Regions from separate parts of the Dermatophilus congolensis genome, predicted to be linked through region 2. Evidence: predicted binding sites of a transcription regulator. Region 2 holds the regulator's gene; the other holds the start of a gene.
The links. The regulator HspR, encoded in region 2, represses chaperone genes until heat shock. The targets are predictions, from matches to a motif close to AAGTTGAGTCNNNNNGACTCAACTT.
Positions count from the first base shown of each region.

Region 1 (10,568 bases), 720 kb from region 2:
AACGCAAGCGTGCGCTGGAACGCGGCTGTGATGGAGTTGGGCGCGCTGGTGTGCACTGCGCGTTCTCCGCGCTGCCAGGTCTGTCCTGTACGCGCAGAATGCGCGTGGGTGGCGCAGGGCTGCCCCGCATATGACGGTCCCGCTCGACGCGCACAAGCCTGGGAAGGCACGGACCGGCAGGTGCGTGGCCGAATCGTGGCGTTGCTACGTGCCAGCACTGCTCCAGTAGATGCCGAAGAGATCATCTCGGTGTGGGCGGACACAGCTCAGCGTGAGCGCTGCTTGGAGAGTCTTCTCGTTGATGGGCTCGTGCAGCGTGTCGGGTCACAAGACCACCCTGCTTACCAGCTTCCTACGTAGACAGCCACTGACCGCTGTGAGTATGGCAACGGCTGGGGCCGGTTGCGGCGTTCTTAGCCACAACCGGCCCCAGCCGTTGCCATACGTGTTTTAGCTTTGTGCCGCTGAGGCTTCACCCGTTCCGTCGCTGCCGTCTGAACGAGGCACATCTGTGCCCGAGTCAGCATTGTCGGAGGAGTCTGCACCCTCGGTAGAAGCGATCAGCTCATCTACCTCTTTGCGGTAAGTGCCAGTGAACGACAGCTTCTCATCTTCACCTTCACCTTCGGTGTCGATCGTGACAACTTCGCCTGCGCCAACTTCACCGAACAGGATCTTCTCGGACAAGACATCTTCGATGTTGCGTTGGATCGCACGGCGCAGCGGGCGCGCACCGAGCACGGGGTCGTAGCCACGCTTGGCCAGCCAACGCTTGGCGGCATCGGTGAGTTCTAGACCCATGTCTTTGTCTTTCAACCGCTCATCGACTCGAGCGATCATCAGATCAACGATCTGAACGATTTCTTCCTCGTTCAGCTGCGGGAACACGATGATGTCATCCACGCGGTTGAGGAACTCGGGACGGAAGTTCTGCTTCAGCTCGTCCTGAACCTTGACCTTCATCCGCTCGTAGTTGGATGTGTTGTCTTCGACCTGAGCGAAACCGAGGCTGACAGCCTTGCTGATGTCCCGGGTACCCAAGTTGGTCGTCATGATGATGACGGTGTTCTTAAAGTCCACGACACGGCCTTGCGCGTCGGTCAAGCGGCCATCTTCCAAAATCTGCAGAAGGCTGTTGAAGATGTCCGGGTGGGCTTTCTCCACCTCATCAAACAAAACCACGGAGAACGGTTTACGCCGCACCTTTTCGGTGAGCTGGCCGCCTTCTTCGTAACCGACGTATCCGGGCGGGGAACCGAACAGACGCGACACGGTGTGCTTCTCAGCAAATTCGGACATGTCCAGGGTGATGAGGGAGTCCTCTTCACCAAACAGGAACTCGGCCAATGTCTTGGCCAGTTCGGTCTTACCAACACCGGTGGGGCCAGCGAAGATGAACGAACCGGAGGGGCGGCGCGGGTCTTTCAGGCCAGCGCGGGTACGGCGGATCGACTGCGACAAGGCTTTGATCGCGTCGTCCATGCCCACGATCCGCTTGTGCAGCTCTTCTTCCATGCGCAGCAGGCGGCTGGACTCTTCTTCGGTGAGTTTGAAGACAGGAATGCCTGTCGAGGCAGCGAGCACCTCAGCGATTAGCTCTTCGTTCACCTCGGCGACGACATCCATGTCGCCGTTCTTCCACTCGGTTTCGCGTTTTTCTTTCGCTTCGATGAGCTGACGTTCGTCATCGCGCAGCGAAGCTGCTTTCTCGAAGTCTTGCCCATCGATTGCGGCTTCTTTTTCACGCCGCACGTGTGCGATTTTCTCGTCGAACTCGCGCAGGTCCGGCGGTGCAGTCATCCGCTTGATCCGCAGGCGTGCGCCTGCCTCATCGATAAGGTCGATCGCTTTGTCCGGTAGGTAGCGGTCGTTGATGTACCGGTCTGCCAATGTGGCCGCCGAGACTAGCGCTGCATCTGTAATGGAAACGCGGTGGTGCGCTTCGTACCGGTCACGCAGACCTTTAAGGATCTCGATCGTGTGGGCCAGCGACGGCTCGGCCACCTGAATCGGCTGGAAACGGCGTTCCAGTGCTGGGTCTTTCTCGATGTGCTTGCGGTACTCGTCCAGGGTCGTTGCACCGATGGTCTGTAGCTCCCCACGAGCTAGCATCGGCTTGAGAATGCTGGCTGCGTCGATCGCGCCTTCAGCCGCGCCAGCTCCAACAAGTGTGTGGATCTCATCAATGAACAGGATGATGTCACCGCGCGTCTTAATCTCTTTGAGAACTTTTTTCAGTCGCTCTTCGAAGTCACCGCGGTACCGCGAGCCAGCCACCAGAGCACCCAAGTCCAGGGTGTAGATGTGCTTGTCTTTCAACGTTTCTGGGACTTCACCGCGCACGATGTCTTGTGCTAGCCCTTCAACCACAGCTGTTTTTCCAACGCCGGGCTCACCGATGAGGATTGGGTTGTTCTTAGTGCGGCGGGAGAGGACTTGCATAACCCGCTCGATCTCTTTAGCCCGTCCGATGACTGGGTCAAGTTTGTTTTCACGCGCGGCCTGGGTGAGGTTCCTACCGAACTGATCCAGCACCAGCGAACCTGCAGGGGTCCCTTCGGCCTGTCCACTAGCTCCAGCACCTACGCCAGCACCAGCTGTTTCTTTACCTTGGTAGCCCGAAAGCAGCTGGATCACGGTCTGGCGGACCTTGTTCAGGTCTGCGCCGAGCTTGACCAAAACCTGTGCCGCGACGCCTTCGCCTTCACGGATCAGCCCAAGCAGGATGTGCTCGGTCCCGATGTAGTTGTGGCCAAGCTGCAGCGCCTCACGCAGCGACAGTTCGAGGACCTTCTTAGCGCGCGGAGTGAATGGGATGTGCCCGCTGGGCGCCTGCGTGCCCTGGCCGATGATTTCCTGCACCTGCTCACGCACTGCATCCAGCGAGATGCCGAGGCTCTCCAATGCCTTAGCGGCGACACCCTCGCCCTCATGAATGAGACCAAGGAGGATGTGCTCGGTCCCGATGTAGTTGTGGTTAAGCATCCGCGCTTCTTCTTGCGCGAGCACCACCACACGACGGGCCCGATCCGTGAACCTCTCGAACATGTATTGCTCCCTCGCTGTCGAGTTCCCTCGATGCTATCCGTATAGACCGTCGCGATCAGTGACGTGTTTTGAGTGACGCAGAGGCGAACTCGCATCATCACATCAAGGATGTCAAGTCCTCCGACGGTATTCGAAAAGAACAACAAGACACCCCAGTCAAATGTTCCCACCGAGCCAAAACTTGAGTTGACCCGGCTCAATCCGCCACTTAACTTCCTTTCCTTCGCAGGTCACTTACAGCCACAGAACTCCTCACGACAGCATGGACACCGATACGCCAGACGGTCAAAGCATGTTGTGGGCGTCCTCACCTCTGCCGTGACTCCACCAGCGAATGCCTGCGCGCCAACACCGCACACACCATCAACTGAGCCTGATGAAACAGCATGATCGGCAACACCATCAGCCCAACCATCGCCCCGGGAAACAACACCAACGCCATCGGCACCCCTGTAGCCAACGACTTTTTCGTGCCACAAAACTGGATCGCAACGCGATCAGCCCACTCAAACCCCAACACCCCCGAAAGCCACCACGTCAGCCATAAAACAAACACCAACACCACCAACACCACCAACACCAACACCACCAAATCCCCCACCGACACCCTCGACCACATCCGCTCAACCATGCCTCGCGAAAACGCTGAGTAGACCACCGCCACGATGATTCCCTGATCCACTCGCTTCAACCAGGCATGGTTGCGCTTCAGCCATCCACTCACCCACGGCTGCACGCACTGCCCCACCAAAAAGGGAACAAGAATATGCAAAACAAGATCGACAACTGATGACCCCGAGATCGTGAACCCACCTGCGCCACCCATGGTGATCACCACAAGCACCGGAGTAATAACCACCCCCAGAAGATTACTCAACGACGCACTAACTACCGCCCCAGCAACATTTCCACCCGAAATAGATGTGAACGTGATCGACGACTGAACCGTCGAAGGAACAGCACATAAAAACAGCACTCCCGCCATCAACTCCGGCGACAACATCCACGGCTCCAACAAACGCAGAACCTGACCGATAACTGGAAAAACCACGAAAGTAAAACCCAGAATCATCAGATGCAACTGCCAATGCCGAAAGCCCGCCCACACCTCTTCCCGAGACAATCTTCCGCCGTACATGAAGAACAACACAGCGATCGCCACTGTCGTTACATCATCAAAAACGACTGCCGCCACACCCGAGATCGGTAATAGCGAAGCAACCCCCACCGCACCCAAAATCGCAAGAACAAAACCGTCCACCGGAAACGAAAAAGTCCGGCGATGACTTCTCAAAGCACCAGAAGAATCCGGATGATCTGCTCTGCGAATCACCATGCGAAACACCACCCAATCATTGCCAACAACAATACGGAGGGGCGGACCCCACAAGGTCCGCCCCTCCGAAAAAAGCTATATCTATCACACAGAGCACCAAATCAGCGCCCTGAACGATCATTAAATAATCAGTTGTGAGCCCGATCGTAGGCCTCTTCAACCTCACGGGAAACACGCCCACGGTCAGAAACCTTGAACCCGTTTTCACGACCCCACTGACGAATCTCATTCAGGTCATTACGGCGTCCCGAACCTGAACCCGAACCAGAGGCACGACGACCCGCAACACGACGGCCACCAGCACGGCGTGCCTTCTCGACCCACTCCTGCAAGGAAGCACGCAGCTTCTCAGCGTTTTCCTTGCTCAGGTCAATCTCGTACTGGACACCGTCCAGGCCGAACGACACAACCTCTTCAGCGACTCCCCCATCGAGATCGTCGATGAGGATGACCTCTACACGCTTTGCCATCATCTACTCCATCGAAAGATTTGCGCCTTCGCACCAAGCGAATCACATGCCTACCCCAGTGAAAAACCGAGGACCACAACTGAACACGCAATGCAAAAACACATAACTCGCGCACAAAAAGTACGTTGGAAATGCCCGACAGAACCTCATGACACTGGATGTGAACATCCAGAACGCCAGACGCTCATGATCTTACCTAGGCAACAACAATTATGCAGGAATAAAAGCGATCACGACAAATTACGAACACAAAAAATCACTCAAGGTTGTTTACGTTCCCGAGAGGATTCCCGAGATGCTTCTTCACCCTCTATACGAGATGAAGAAGCATCAGAACTCATATCCCACTCAGCTTGAGCACGTCGCTCGTTACGGTCAGCCTCAACCAATGCCTTCATAATCCGATAGAACAACCACACCACCCCGATGGACGGAACAAGTCCCGCAACAATTTGCCAGGCAACATCCACCGAAATCTCCTCCGTCCACGTTCGCGTAACCGACGCTACCTGAACGAAAATCTATCCCGTTCAAGCATTCAACACACCCTCAACTCATCAACGAACGATCACGTCAACAACCAGCTCACGGCAGGCACCGCTGAACACTACACCCACCCATCGAAACGCGCTGCAACACAGTTCCCCACATCAACACTCAACACCACATACACATTTTTCAGATTGCACACATGAACCAGAAGTTTTAGAGATCACCAAACAAATACCAAAATCACTCAGAAGCGCCCTCAGAACGCGGCCTATGCAACACATCAAGGATCTCAGCCATACCCGCAGCAGGAAGACGCCCTTCAAACACCGCCGAAGCCACCAAAGCTCTCATAGCCGCCACATGAACCTCCTGCCCCACCGGCCCCAAAACCACCCCTAACTCACGCAAATCCGCACTCACAACCTCCGCACCATGCAAAGCCCCCCGCGCCGCCGGCTGCTCCCCCCGCCTCATCGCATCAGCACGACCCGCCAACACAACCCCCAACACATGCGGCACCGCATCCACCCCCGTAGCTGACAACATTTCTTTCGCCCCCGAAACCACCGCATCCAACGACGCCTCCACATACGACAATGCCGCCCGCACCCGCACCACCTCATCCGGCGCAACAAAAGACGGCTCAGCCCCCATCTCAATCACCAACGCCTCACCCACCGGACGCAACTCCGGCAAACACGAAACAAGCACCGGACTGCCCCTAAACCGCTCAACATCCGCAGAATTCCCCACAAACGTCACTAACGGCTCCACACAAACCGGCAAAATCTGCTCCGAAACCACCTGATCCATCAACGAAACACCGGCAGTAAAACCCGTATGCAAAACAATCTGCCCCGGACGAAAACCACCATTGATAACCAAATGCTCCACCAAAGCAGGCAACCGCTCATCCGGCACCGCAAGGAGCAACAAATCAGCTGAAGCCGCCGCCGTTACTGGATCCACAACCGGAGCATCTGGGACCCACTGCCCTGCCAACCCCTCATCGCAACCATCTTCCTGCCACGGAGCCACAAAACCCACCGTGTGCCCCGCCTGGTCCAAAGCACGACCAAGAACCATCCCCACCCGCCCCATACCAACAACACCCACCGCCAACCGCGCAGGCCGATCCATCACGACCCCTCACCCCCCCGCAGCAACTCCACCCTCCCCATCAGGTGGATCAACCCGACCACACCTCTGCACAAACATCCCGCCACAAGCCATCGCAACACCCGACAACGCCACCGCCACCGCAGCCCACGCACCCGCCTGCACCGAACCCGCATCCAAGTCCGAAGCCACCACAACAACACGCGAGACAAACCACCCCGCCACCGCAGCACCAGTCAAAGCAGCAGCCTGCCCACCAAGCAACACCCGATTAGCAACAAGCACATCCATCCCCCGCGAAGACTTTCCCCGCACCACTCGACGCAACCACATCCCCACCACAAACTCACTCAACGCCACCACCAACAACACCACCGCAGCACCCCACGAGGGCATCAACAACGGCCCCGACACCGTCTGCCACCACGACAAAAACCCAAAACCGCACCCCCCTGCCACCAACGCCACCACCAACAACAACCGCCAACGCACCCCATAGCGATCACCCGTCATGGCAACACCACCCACTCCGGCCCCGGTCGAACACCCTCAGGCAACCCCATCTCATCCAATCCCATATCCGCCAACAACTCCCTCACCAAACGCACCTGAGAACCAACACGCAAACACGCCCCAGGATCGGCACTCACCCACGGCGCAAGCACAAATCCACGCTCATGCGCCCGCGGATGCGGCAACACCAAATCTGGTTCATCTACCACCACATCAACATCACCCACCTGACACTCAGGCCTGCCGTACTGCACCAAATCCAAATCCAACGTACGCGCACCCCAACGCACTTCACGCACCCGACCATGCTCTGCCTCAATCTCATGCAAAGCCCGCAACAACGTGCGCGGACGCAACGTCGTCCGCAAAACCGCCACCGCATTCACATACACCGGCTGCTGCGGCCCACCCACAGGATCAGTCTCAACAACCGACGACACCGCACGCACAGACGTCCTAGGCAACCCACGCAACGCCTCCACCGCCAACGCAAGCGTCCGCCCAGCAGAACCAAGATTCGCACCAAGAGCAACAACAGCAGTACGCACATCCGAACGCGACACCGTCACCGACACATCCGAAAACGGAAGCCCCACCGGCGCATGCGGTTTATGCACCTTCACCTCAACCTGCTCCACCACCTCATACCCCAACACCGCATCAGCGATACGTACCGCCAACGTCTCCACCAAATCAACATGCTCACCAGTGATCACATCCGTCACCTGCTGAGCCACCTCGGCATAATTCACCGTCGCCGATAAATCATCACTAGCAGCAGCAGAAGAAACATCCACCAACATCGCCACATCCACCACAAACGGCTGCGGGCTCACATGCTCACTATCCAACACCCCATGCGTACCGCACGCCCGAACACCCTCGATGCGCACCACATCCCCGGGAACGTCAACAGCAGAAAACCCACCAACACCAAAACCACTCATACACAAACCCATTCCCTCAACGCTGCCAGAAAATCACGCTGCTACACGGCCCCCTCACCGAGCCGCCCGAACCGCAGCCCCCACCCGCAACGCAGCCAACGTCGAACGCACATCGTGCACACGAACAGCCCACACGCCAGCCTCCTGCCCCACCAAACTCGTAGCTGCCGAGGCAGCATCACGCTCGCTAGGAGCCGAAGGATTCCCCTGAGCATCACAATCTATTGCCCCTAAAAACGTTTTACGCGAGGCCCCCAGCAACACTGGATAACCAACCCCACACACCTGTTTAAGCCCAGCCAACAAAGCCCAGTTGTGTTCTGCCCTCTTCGAAAAACCTAAACCTGGATCAAGCACAATCTGCTCAGCCGCCACCCCGGCCTCCAAAAACACTCCTACCTGCGCCAACATCTCTGAGCACACCTGAGCGACTACATCGTCATAGTGAGTCAACTCCGCTGACTGCATCGTCGTTGAGTGACCCCGCCAATGCATCAACACATACAACGCACCTGACTGCGCAATCACCTGCGGCATCGCAGAATCTGCCATCCCGCCTGATACATCGTTGATCATCACGGCACCAGCTTCCACGCAGGCAGCCGCCACCGAAGCGCGCATCGTATCTACTGACACAGCCACTCCCGCATCAGCCAACGCCCGCACCACTGGCACCACCCGACGCATCTCCTCACTTTCGGGAGTGCGTTCAGCCCCAGGACGTGTCGTCTCACCACCCACATCAACAATCGCTGCACCCTCGGCGACCATCGCCAAACCATGGTTCACCGCCGTCTGAGGGTCAACCCAGGATCCACCGTCACTAAACGAGTCCGGAGTGACATTCAAGATGCCCATAATCAACGAAGACGGCACCCCGGTTTCTTGCCGGGTCACCACCGGCGGAGCAGTGATCTCTTCCAACCGCCGCGCACCCGGAAACTTCATTTACGTCCTCCCAAAATCAACCCCAACGCTTCAGAACGTGTCGCGGCATTACGCAGCTGGCCACGCACCGCAGACGTCAACGTTGTCGCACCCGGTTTACGCACCCCTCGCATTGACATACACATGTGCTCAGCCTCAATCACCACAATTACCCCACGCGGATCCAGCGTCTCCTGCAGTGCATCAGCGACCTGCGCTGTAAGCCTCTCCTGCACTTGCGGACGCCGCGCATACACATCCACCAACCGTGCCAGCTTGCTCAAGCCGGTTACACGGCCATCCTCGTTCGGTAAATACCCCACGTGCGCCACGCCATGAAAAGGCAGCAGATGGTGTTCACATACCGAATACACCTCGATGTCTTTCACGATAATCAGCTCGTCATGGTGCACATCGAAGGTCACCGTCAACGCATCGGGCCCAGACATAGCCAGACCACCAAAAATTTCCTGATAGGCCCGTGCTACACGCAATGGAGTATCCCGCAGCCCATCACGGTCCGGGTCTTCACCAATCGCGATAAGAATTTCCCGCACCGCAGCGGCAATCCGTGGCTGGTCAACCTCACGGTCAGTCACCGGGGCAGTTGATGCCGCCCGTACCTGACCAGTATCAGGGCCCTTCTCAGCCTGTTCGACAATCTCCTGGCCACCCTCGTTGCCGACAGGTGTGCTCCCGCTCATATGCACCTCACGTGCTGAAAACACTTCGGGCACCCGTGGCGGGTGCCCGAAGTGGGTGGAAAGTTCTGTTCTTTGAGGTTAGTCGTTCGTGGTGCCTGGCATGTGATCACCAGCAGAACCCGTCGGAGGCTTCGGAGTTTGCGTCGTCGGGCCAGCTCCAGGAGAAATCACGGAGGTAGAGTCACCGCTTTCCTTAAGCTGCGATGCACCCTGTTCACCACCTTCAGCTTTCTTGGCAGCAGCCTCACGCTCGGCTGGCGTCATCACCGGTGGTAGCTCGCTGACACCACGGTGCTCACCACTAAGCCATACGTCACGACGAGGCAGCTTACGGATGGGTTTAAAGATCTCCGCCAAAGCTTCCCGACCCAAGGTTTCTTTTTCGAGAAGTTCCAGCACCAACGTGTCGAGCACATCTCGGTTCATCTGGAGTGCCTCATAGGCTTCATCGTGAGCAGCCTCGATAAGGCGGCGGATTTCAGCGTCGACAACCCCAGCCAGTCCCTCGGAATAGTCACGTTGGCTGCCCATGTCACGCCCAAGGAATGGTTCACCACCGCCAGAGCCCAAACGAATCGCACCGATCCGTTCGCTCATGCCGTACTGGGTAATCATGCGCCGAGCTGTCTCTGTCGCCTTTTCGATGTCGTTCGCGGCACCAGAAGTCGGGTCATGGAAGACGAGCTCTTCAGCAACCCGACCGCCCAACGCGTAAGCCAGTTCATCAAGCATTTCGTTGCGGCTGGAGGAGTACTTGTCATCATCAGGCAACACCATGGTGTAGCCAAGGGCGCGTCCGCGCGGCAAGATCGTGACCTTTGTAACCGGATCGGTGTGGTTCAGAGCAGCAGCGACAAGAGCGTGACCACCTTCGTGGTAGGCCGTTAGCTTCTTCTCTTTGGCGCTCATGATGCGTGTGCGCTTCTGCGGACCGGCAATCACCCGGTCAATAGCTTCATCGAGTGCCCGGTTGTCGATGAGTTGAGCGTTGCTACGTGCAGTCAGAAGTGCA
Region 1 covers NZ_LT906453.1:740,877-751,444, reverse strand. Annotated here, with positions in the region: gene CKV89_RS03260 (HhH-GPD family protein) at 1-360, shown strand, start outside; gene CKV89_RS03255 (ATP-dependent Clp protease ATP-binding subunit) at 451-3,048, opposite strand; gene CKV89_RS03250 (bile acid:sodium symporter family protein) at 3,356-4,384, opposite strand; gene CKV89_RS03245 (histone-like nucleoid-structuring protein Lsr2) at 4,513-4,854, opposite strand; gene CKV89_RS03240 (hypothetical protein) at 5,115-5,324, opposite strand; gene CKV89_RS03235 (NAD(P)-binding domain-containing protein) at 5,587-6,486, opposite strand; gene CKV89_RS03230 (DUF3180 family protein) at 6,496-6,978, opposite strand; gene folK (2-amino-4-hydroxy-6-hydroxymethyldihydropteridine diphosphokinase) at 6,975-7,925, opposite strand; gene folP (dihydropteroate synthase) at 7,980-8,873, opposite strand; gene folE (GTP cyclohydrolase I FolE) at 8,870-9,556, opposite strand; gene ftsH (ATP-dependent zinc metalloprotease FtsH) at 9,635-10,568, opposite strand, start outside.
Region 1: CKV89_RS03255 (ATP-dependent Clp protease ATP-binding subunit) is a predicted target of HspR. The motif match lies at 3,227-3,251, and genes of this name have one in related genera.

Region 2 (10,568 bases):
AGCATCTCGCTCCAGTACCTCTCCATGAGCGAGAACGGCCCCATCCACCTGGACGAAACGCTCTCCCGTACCCAGTTCGAGCAGATGACCGCCGACCTCATTGAGCGCACCAAGGCGCCGTTCCACCAGGTCATCAAGGATGCAGGGATCTCCGTAGGCGACATCGCTCACGTCGTGCTCGTTGGCGGTTCCACCCGTATGCCAGCCGTCACCCAGGTCGTCAAGGAGCTCACCGGCGGCAAAGAGCCCAACAAGGGCGTCAACCCAGACGAGGTTGTCGCCATGGGAGCCTCCCTGCAGGCCGGTGTCCTCAAGGGTGAGCGCAAAGACGTTCTTCTCATTGACGTCACGCCGCTGTCCCTGGGTATCGAGACCAAGGGTGGCCTGATGACCAAGCTCATCGAGCGCAACACCGCCATCCCCACCAAACGCTCCGAAACCTTCACCACTGCTGAAGACAACCAGCCCTCGGTGCTAATCCAGGTGTTCCAGGGAGAGCGCGAACTCGCTAGCGCGAACAAGTCTCTGGGCACCTTCGAGCTCACCGGCATCGCCCCAGCGCCCCGTGGCGTCCCGCAGATCGAGGTCACCTTCGACATCGACGCCAATGGCATCGTGAACGTCTCCGCTAAAGACCGCGGCACGGGCAAAGAGCAGTCCATGACGATCTCCGGTGGCTCGGCTCTTCCGCAGGAAGAAATCGACCGCATGGTCAAGGAAGCTGAAGCGCACGCCGAAGAAGACAAGAAGCGCCGCGAATCCGCTGAGGCCCGTAACACGGCTGAACAACTCGTCTACTCCACGGAGAAGTTCCTCGCCGACAATGGTGAGAAAGTTCCTGCCGAGACGAAAGCCCCGGTCGAAGAAGCAGTTAAGGACCTCAAGGAAGCTCTCGCGAAGACCGGTGACGACGAAGTCTCCCCTGAAGAGCTCAACACCAAGGTCACCAAACTGAACGAGGTTTCTCAGGCGATGGGCGCAGCAATGTACGCGGCTACCCAGGCCGAGGGCGCACAGGCCGGTAACGCTGGTGCGGCAGGTAACGCTGGTGCTGGTGCAGGTTCCGCCACGGGCGCCAAGGCCAAGGCAGACGACGACGTCGTTGACGCCGAGGTCGTCGAAGACGACAAGAAGTGACCTGCTAGTCGCCGACCGAATGTAACCTCTGGGGCCGCCGCAACACGCGGCGGCCCCAGAGCCGCACCGGGTATCACCCAACGCCAAGCGATGCCCTACAACCACAAACGGCGTGCAGCAGCAGTAGTTTTTCCTCAACAGGAGGCGATGGAACGTGTCGCAGGAACAGCCGCAAGACAACGAGTTCGGCGCATACCAAGCCCGCCACAGCGCACCCGAACAAGGAACTGAGTTCGCTCCAGGGCCGACATCACCGGTCTCCGGGCCAGGGGGGCAAGCCGCCGCCCGCGCCGCCTACGAAGGCGCCCAAAAAAACCGTCCCGACACGGCTATCCCTGAAGAAGAACACGTTGTGGCTCCAGAGCCCGCCGAGCAAACCAGTGAAGAAACCGTGGAGCAGGCAAGCGAAGAAACAACCGCCGAGCAGCCAGAGTCTGACCAAGCGCAAGCCATGGATGACTCCCCTGAAGGCCTCGCTGTCGCGTTCGAAAACGAAACTAGCGAACGCGAACAGGAACTCATCGACCAGCTACAGCGCGTAAGCGCCTCATACACCAACCTCGAAAACGAGTACCACGCCTACGTGCGGCGCTCGAAACGCGACCTTGAAGAAGCAGCCCAGCGTGGCACCAGCAAAGTCCTCGAAGGGCTACTTCCAGTTCTTGACGAGATCGGTCTCGCCCGAGCTCACGGTGACCTCGAAACTGGCCCACTGGCGAAAATCGCAGAAAAACTCGAAACCTCCTTGTTCAAACAAGGCGTAGAACGATTCGGGGTTGAAGGAGACGTCTTCGACCCCACCGTTCACCAAGCCATTTCGCACGACGTTCGGGAATTGCCCGAAGGTGTCACCGACACCACTGTCGTGCAGGTCATGCAGCCCGGATACCGCATCGGTGAGCGGGTAGTACGCCCAGCAATAGTGGGTGTCGCTGACCCGAAGTGACTGGGATACCCCAGCGCTGATCGTCGTCCGCGCCGCCCTCGTGTAGTGGCGCCCGCCACGGCGCCTCACACAGCAGCTTCGGGCACAACTCACCCGACACAGAACGTTAAGGAGGGAACATGGCCAGTCAAGACTGGTTGGACAAGGATTTCTACGCTGTCCTCGGTGTGAAACCGGGCGCGGACGACAAAGAGATCAAAAAGCAGTACCGCAAAATGGCGCGTGAGTATCACCCCGATACCCACAAAAACGACCCTGTCGCCGAGGCCAAATTCAAAGAAATCGGCGAAGCATACGCGGTGCTCTCCGACGCTGAACAACGTCGTCAATATGACGCCATCCGCGCCATGGGGGGCGGTGGCCCCCGTTTCACAGCTGGCGGCCCCGGCGGTATGCCAGGAGGGGGAGCAGGATTCGACGATCTGCTCGGTGGCCTGTTCGGTAATGCGGGAGGTTTTGGCGGGGCGCGTCGCACCGCTGGAGCAGCACCCAACCTCGAAGATCTTCTGGGCATGTTCGGTCAACAAGGCTCAGGCACAGGCAACATGGGTTTCGGTACTGCTGGGACACGTCCACCCAAAGGACGTGATGTGCACGCCACCGCCACACTGAGTTTCAAACAAGCCGTTAACGGTGACACGGTTGTTGTTAACGGAGTCAGCGGTAAACCAATCACCGCGCGCATTCCGGCCGGGGTCAAAGACGGAGCGACCATCCGATTGCGCGGTAAAGGGGAATCCTCACCCATGGCAGGGGGAGAAGCAGGTGACATTCTCCTCAAAGTGACCGTGAAACCGCACCCGGTGTTCCGGCTCGAAGGTAACGACCTCGTCGTTGATGTTCCCGTTACTTTCGCAGAGGCCGCACTAGGGGCCACGATCTCTGTTCCAACTCTTGGCGGCAACCCCGTGAAGTTGAAACTGCCTGCCGGAACCCCCAGTGGGCGTTCTTTGCGCGTGCGGGGCAGGGGAGTGCCAACTAAAGGAACTCCGGGTGACTTGCGAGCACGCATCCAGGTGACGGTGCCGCAGCGGCTCACAGATGAAGCACGTGCAGCTATTGAAGCCCTGCGCGCTCAGGAAAGCGACTTCGATCCCAGGGCGGAGCTGCTCACTCGGGCGCGAGGTGAGTGAAAGTGCCCGCCGTGAACCCCTCATCGTTTTCCCCTGATGATGACACTCCTGTGTTCGTGATCTCCGTGGCTGCGCAGCTGGCGGGAATGCACGCCCAAACTCTGCGCCAGTATGACCGGCTTGGATTGGTCGTACCTGCACGTACACGCGGGGGAGGGCGACGTTATTCAGCACGGAATGTGATGGAGTTACGGGAGATTCAGCGGCTTTCACAAGATGAAGGCGTGAGCTTGTCAGGGATTCGGTACATCCTGGCGCTGAAAAACCGTATTGAAGAGCTCAATGCCACGGTCGAGGAGCTGCGCCGCGAGGTTGAGCAGGCACGGGAGCGCCGTGATCAGGCCAGGCGGGTTTTCGCGGCAGCCAGCAGCGGTGATGTTGTTGCGGTGCGGGCTGGGCAACGCCCGCGCCGCAACGTTGCTTCACGTGCTCTCGTGGTGTGGGATCCGCGGCGTGTTCCCAGCCGCTGAGGTCGCTTCCGGAGCTCCAACAATGCTGCGGTACAACTTTTGAGTGACCATTTCCATGGGGCCGTGGCGAAAATGAAGTAGCCAGTAGTGAGCCATCACAAGCATGAGCGCGCTGATGCCTATCCACGCTGCGACTGTGACTGGCAGTCGCCACTGCGGATCCATCGCCCCCACGTTCAGGCCCCATCCGTAGAAAAGCGCTGAAGCAACGAGATTTTGCAGCATGTATGCGCTGAGGGAGACGCGCCCGAGTGCGGCTAGAGAGCGGGATATTCCAGAGCTGAGTGAATGTGCGGTGCTGACGATCAGTGCGAACATTCCTACAGCTACTACTGGTGCAGTGCCGTAGCGGGTGAGGACGTTCAAGGCGGGGGATGACAGGGATAGGGCCAGGTCAATCGGCGCAGTGATGAGACCGATGATGATTAATCGCCGGCGCAGCTGTGTGGCTTTTTCGGTGAGTATTCCTGATTGGTATAGGCGGTGGCCGAGCAGGAACATCGCGATGCTCATCGGAAGAATGAAAACTGGTTCAATCCGGAACATAAATGCTGAATCAATGCGAAGAAGCACCAGGTCACACCAGGAGCCATCGCGGTAAGGGTTGCCTCCAGAGGCAGCGGGGGTGCTCTGGGTGTTCATGGAGGCCATGAGGGCCATCGATGCTACGAGAACGAGCAAAGCGTGCACAGCTAGTGCGCATGTGAACCATGCTTTTCGGGTGCGTTCGCTGAAGGTAATAACCCAGGCGGCAATACCGCCGGTCACTGCGTACCCCATAAGAATGTCGAATTCGACTACGAGTAGGTAGTGCAGGATTCCGTCGAGGAACAGGATGCACATGCGCCATTGATAGGGCCCAGGCCAGGTGTGGCCACGCCGGGATGCGCTTTCTGCTTGAAGTGCCAGGCCGATGCCAAAAAGAAGCGTCAGGAGTCCTAGGAATTTTCCGTTGGGCAGAGCTTGAAGAATGGCTTCGATTGTTTGCTGCCAGGGGGCGGCATTGCTGCTGGTGGGGGAGTCGAAGTAGCCGAGTAGGCCGCTGGGGTGGGAGAAGATCCATATGTTGGTGGCCAGAGTGCCACAGATCGCGATACCGCGGGCGATGTCCAGGGCGGCATAGCGAGGCTTAGGTGAGAACATGGCTTTTTTATCACAGATGAGATAAAAAAGATCTGGTGTGCAGGTGATAGACAAGGAACGTGCCCAAAATCGTCGACGTCATCCACAGGCGAGAGCGCATTGCTGACGCCGTTTTCGCCCTTATTGAGCGAGGCGGAGTGGAGGCAGCGTCATTACGTAACGTCGCAACCGAAGCTGGACTTAACGTTGGATCAGTGCGTCATTACATAGAAGGCCATGAAGGGATGCTCATTGAATCCCTCCAGGTCATGGGGGAACGCATCAAGAAACGCATTTGGGCACGAGTAGAGGATTTCCAAAAAGAACAGCTGAAAAACACAAAAGATTCGCTCAAAGCTGAGCGAGCCATCGCTACTTCACCTGCATTCCGAGACATGGCCGTGGATGTCTTAGAAGAACTGCTGCCGCTGGACGCCACGCGGCGTCGTGAAGTTGCCGTGTGGCTAGCTTTGAGTGAGCGCTCTCGAACTCAAAAGTCTTTGCGGACACAAGCCCAAGAAATGATCGAAGGGGCAAGGATGGTGACGCGCCCCTTAGTGGAGTATGCGCGTGTCCCTGAGGCTGAACTGCGTGCCGAATGTCTTGCGGTGGCGGTAGATGGCTTAGCGGTGGCTTTGCTCTACGGCCCAGAGCGACTCAATGCCAAGACAGTGCGAGAAATAATGCGCAGACATGTTGATACAGCGCTAGACGTGCGATAAGTGCTGTTGAGCGGTGAATCTACGAAAAGCACAGAACCTTTGCCGAGTAAACCTCAGAAGCGAACTCCTTGACCAGAGTGGAGATGTCCCGTGATGATGAATGAATCGCCATATGGCCAGCATTGATGGTGACCACTTCCATAAAAGGGTGCTGTGTCATGAGTTTGAGCAGACGCTGGTGGCTTTCACTGTGTAGCCCGGTTCGGCAATGGATCGTCAATGACGGGCACGGCAGCTTCTCGTAGAGGTCGACTGAGGGGAACACTTCATCGGCGAGGGTGAAGGTGTACAGCGCCAGGATCTCCTCGATACTGGCCGCTGTCCGGAATGTTCCATCAGGGTGTAGGCGGATAGTGCGGTCGATATCGGCGCGCATCGCATCCTCATTGAACCCCTTGAGAGTCCAGTCTTTCCGGTACCGATCCAGCTGTTTTTCTGCCCATGCCTCGACGTGTTGCTTGCTGGGCAGTTTGGTGTCTAGAGCGAACCTGGTGTTCAGGCCAGCATGGAATTCGGGGTCAGTGATAGTGCTGTAGGTCTTTATTACTTCACGGCGAGTCAGTGTTGCTGCTGCGTCAACACCAATGACCGAGGTGAACAAGTCTGGGCGTTTAATAGCGGCGACGCAGGCTAGGAACGCTCCCATGTCATGGCCCAGAAGAATCGCAGGGCCGAGGTTGAAGTAGTAGCTGATGGTTTCGAGGTCATGCCACGCGGTGCAAGCGGGTAGGTGCACGGCGGTGGAATGACCGTGGCGGCGCAGGTCAAAGCTGTAGACGTGGAATTGGTCAGTGAGTAGCTCAGCTAGTGGTGTCCATAGTTCTAGGCTCCAGCCGGGGGTGTGCACGAGGATGAGTGGCTGGCCAACACCACCGTGGTCTCTGACGGCGAGGACGCCGGTGTCCACGGGTATTTCGATGTCCTGTGGCGACATGGGAGTCTTCCTTCGCAGTCCGTCTGAGCCCAATGCTGGGGTATCGACGATATGCGCAAAAATGAAGAGAACATGCCTGCGGGGTGTCTAGGGGCGTGTCGCGGCTCACTGATGGGTGTTGAACATGCGCAGAGATTGGGCTGTAGAGGCGGCGATTTCGCTCAAGGTAGCGATGTCTTGACGGGTTTCGGTCGCCGCTGTTGACCCCGCGGATGCACGATCAGCGACCTGAGAAACGGTCTGGGCAATACCGCTGGCTCCGGTAGCAGCCTCCTGGACCGAACGTCGCATCTCTGTGGTGGTGGCGGTCTGCTCTTCCACAGCCGAGGCAATTGTCGATTGGGTTTCATTGATGCGGGCAATGATTTCGCCGATGCTGGTCAGCGCTGCCGAGGTCGCTTCAGCATCTCCTTGAATGCCCAGGATCCGTTCGGAGATGTCGTCGGAGGCCGCCGCGGACTGGGAAGCCAGTTCTTTGACCTCGTTGGCCACGACGGCGAAGCCTTTGCCTGCTTCTCCGGCGCGGGCGGCTTCGATGGTGGCGTTGAGGGCCAGCAGGTTGGTTTGCTCAGCGATCGACGTGATGGTTTTCATGACTTCGCCGATACGGGCAGAGGACTCAGAAAGTTTTTCAACGATGCTCACCGCGCCCTGGGCAGAGGTGACCGCCTCGGAAGCCACTTCAGAGGCGCGGGTGGCTGCAGTGGCGATCTCGCGAATAGAGACATTCATCTCTTCAGTGCCAGTGGCGACGGTGTTGACGTTGTCGCTCAACTGAGTGGCGGTACCGGCGGCGTCTTCTGCAGCTGAGCTGGTCGCTGCGGAGGTGGTAGCAAACCGGTCTGCGCTGGTATCGAGTTCAGCTGCTGTGGCTGCTATGCGGTCAATATCGCTGGTGATGAGGTTTAAAGAGGTAGTTAACGCAGCTTGGCGGGTGTTGAAGTGGTGGGCCAGAGCGCGGGTGGTGTCAGTGCCTTCGGGGGTGAGAGTGAGGTTGAGATCGTGAGGTTCTGCGCTGGTGAGCGCAGTGGTGTAGCGGTTCAGCGGTGCTGCGGTGCGGGTGTGCCATAGGCGCACGAGAGCAATCAGGGTGATGAGGCACACGATTGCGCAGGCAATCGCGGGGATGGCGGCCCAGCTCTTGACCCAGGTGGTTTCGCTAGCAGTTGGGACGATGGGATCTGAAGCCGCAGCTGGGGCAGTAGTGGTGCTGGCGCTGGTGATGGCCTTTTTGAGGGGGGTGGTGATGGCCTCGGAGGCGTTGCGGTAGTCGCGGCCCAATACGACGGTGGCTGCGAGTTCTCGTTTGGCGGTAGCGGTGAGTTCTTTATCTGCGGGGATCAGTTGGTATTCGGCGACCCGGACAGGCATTTGGGTTTCGGGGACGTTGTCTGCTTCCAGGCGTAGTCGCATGGAGCGGATATCGGCGATAGTGAGTTTTTTGTGTGCCTCAGCTGCGGTAGCGGCTGCAGCGGCCAGAGGGGGGGCAGTCTTGGTTGAGCGCAAGGATTCGAGGGTGGTGTCGATGGTGCGTGAGTTCTCGCTGATGGCGAAGTAATCGGTAAGCCATGCGCGGTCGCCAGTGGTGGCGAATCCTCGTGCGTCAGCGGTCAGGGCACGCATTGTGTCCAAGATGGTGGCGGCGTTGCTGATTCCTGTTGTTGTTTCTGGGGAAGTCCCCGAGGAGCTGGTAGCTGCGGTCGTGGGGGTGCCGTCGTCCTGGGTAGGGGTGCCGGTGTTGAGCAGTAGCGCGGCAATGGCCAAAAGAGTAAGTGCGGTCAGTGTCAGGGTCGCCAAATATCCAGTTCTGATGAGGGTGGATTGTTTCATGACGACCTTTCCCCGCGATGTGACATAGCTTTCCCCTGCTGCTCTCATCGGGCGAGCATGTTTGTACCTGAGTAGATTTCGTTGTTACGGCGGGGCAGCCGGTCATAGATCTAGGGATAACAAGGTGCTGTTCGCCTTCGGCGTGGCTGAATAACTTTTTCCTGTGTACACAAGATGTGCGGCGGCCGCGATAGTCTGGATGTGACACCGCGTGTGCTCATGACCGCCGCGCGGACCAAACACGAAGGACATGACATGGCAGTCATTACCGCAGTCGTCACGACAGCGACCGCAGTTGTTGTCGTTGCCGCCGCGCCGCGCCCCGAGCCGGTGCCGGTTCGTGTGGAATCACGTCGCTCTAGCTGAGCCGTGCACTAGTTCATCCGCCCGAAGGGCCCTGTCCGTCACGGACAGGGCCCTTCGTATATGTACAAGCTTATTGACGAGAGAAAACCGGGAATCAGTGGCCGGTAGAGGTGTTGATCTCGCTGCGGTCACCAGACCACAACGTATGGAACGAAGCCTCACCGCCATCAATGCGGCGGTAGGTGTGTGCCCCGAAGTAGTCACGCAACCCCTGAGTGAGCGCAGCATTGAGGCGAGGGGAACGGACCTGGTCGTAATAGGCCAGGGCAGAGCTGAACCCAGGAATAGGCACGCCAGCGCTCGCGGCAGTTGCGACAACTCGGCGCCACGCGTCCTGGTTTTTGGCCAGGCCAGCGGCGATAGAGGGAGCTTCGAGCAAAGTGATGAGATTGTTCGCGGCGTACTCATCGGAGATGCGTTGGAGTAGCGCGGCACGGATGATGCACCCGGCTCGCCAAATCGAAGCAACCGCAGCCACGTCGATCTGCCACCCGTATTCGCGGGCAGCGGTGCGGATTTCGTCGAGGCCTTGGGCGTAAGCGATGACTTTGGCGCTCCATAGGGCGTCCCGGATGTCATTGATGAAAGCTTCTCGATCCAGGTCGGCAGGCAAAGTGCGGTCCGGGCCTTCCAAAGCTGCCTGTGCATGCTCACGCAGCTCACCGTGACTGGAGATAGCGCGAGCAAACACGGCTTCGCTGATGGAGTTGACCGGCGTGCCCAGGTTCAGAGCGGACTGGACAGTCCACGTGCCGGTGCCTTTCATCCCGGCGGCGTCAACGATCAGATCCACCAGGGGCGTGCCCGTTTTCGGGTCTTTGTGTCGCAGCACCTCGGAGGTGATCTCAACGAGGTAAGAGTCCAGGTCGCCGCAGTTCCACGAGGCGAAAGTGTCGGCCATTTCATCGGCGGACAGGCCCAGGGCTTTGAGGAGTTCGTAGGCTTCGCCGATGAACTGCATGTCGGCATATTCGATGCCGTTGTGCACCATTTTCACGAAGTGGCCAGCCCCGTCAGCACCGATGTAGGTACAGCATGGCTGCCCATCAACTTTGGCGGAGATGTCTTCAAGGATGGGGCCCATGAGTGCGTAGCTGGAAGCTGGGCCACCAGGCATGATCGAAGGGCCTTCAAGGGCACCGACTTCACCACCGGAGATCCCCGCACCAATGAAACGGAACCCGGCATCGGCGAGCTTTTTCTCACGGCGGCGGGTGTCTTTAAAAAAGGCATTACCGCCATCAACAACGATGTCGTCTTTGTCCAGCAGGGGTATCAACTCGTCAATGACGGCGTCCGTGCCTCGCCCAGCCTGCACCATGATCACGATCCGTCGTGGGCTGGTCAGTGAAGAAACGAACTCTTCCAAGGTCTGGGCGGCCACGAAGGTGCCCTCGTGGCCGTATTCACGAACAACCTCGTCGGTCTTGGCCAAGGTGCGGTTATAAATAGCGACCGCGTAGCCGTGGCGAGCCATGTTGCGGGCCAGGCTGCTGCCCATGACTGCCATACCGATGACGCCGACCTCGGCTTTGCCATCTGGCGTGAGCCCCTGCGCGGATCCGCCGGTGCAGGTGGTGGGGGCGTCAGTCATCGAGTTCTCCTTGCTGATGGTCGTGTTCAAGAGCGAACAAGGCTATGAGGAGTATGAGACGTGCGGAAGTGTGGGTGAGCAAGGCCCACCTGAGCGGCCAGCACACAGACAGGCTGCCACTGCAGTTGGTGCCTGTGAAGAATCTCTCAACATCTCCTCAAAGCTGTCCCACCGGGATCTACAGCCCGAATGCATCTTTACTCTCAGAATCAAGAAACCTCTCACAGGTTCAACAAAAGCTTGACGTGCAAACACGCAGCGGTCTGGTCAGTGAAGGATGCGGACAGATGGACAAAACCCGCCCGTTAAAAACG
Region 2 covers NZ_LT906453.1:22,892-33,459, reverse strand. Annotated here, with positions in the region: gene dnaK (molecular chaperone DnaK) at 1-1,137, shown strand, start outside; gene grpE (nucleotide exchange factor GrpE) at 1,292-2,083, shown strand; gene CKV89_RS00130 (DnaJ C-terminal domain-containing protein) at 2,203-3,216, shown strand; gene CKV89_RS00125 (heat shock protein transcriptional repressor HspR) at 3,228-3,686, shown strand; gene CKV89_RS00120 (DUF418 domain-containing protein) at 3,639-4,883, opposite strand; gene CKV89_RS00115 (TetR/AcrR family transcriptional regulator) at 4,889-5,530, shown strand; gene CKV89_RS00110 (alpha/beta fold hydrolase) at 5,550-6,464, opposite strand; gene CKV89_RS00105 (methyl-accepting chemotaxis protein) at 6,570-8,294, opposite strand; gene gndA (NADP-dependent phosphogluconate dehydrogenase) at 8,755-10,254, opposite strand.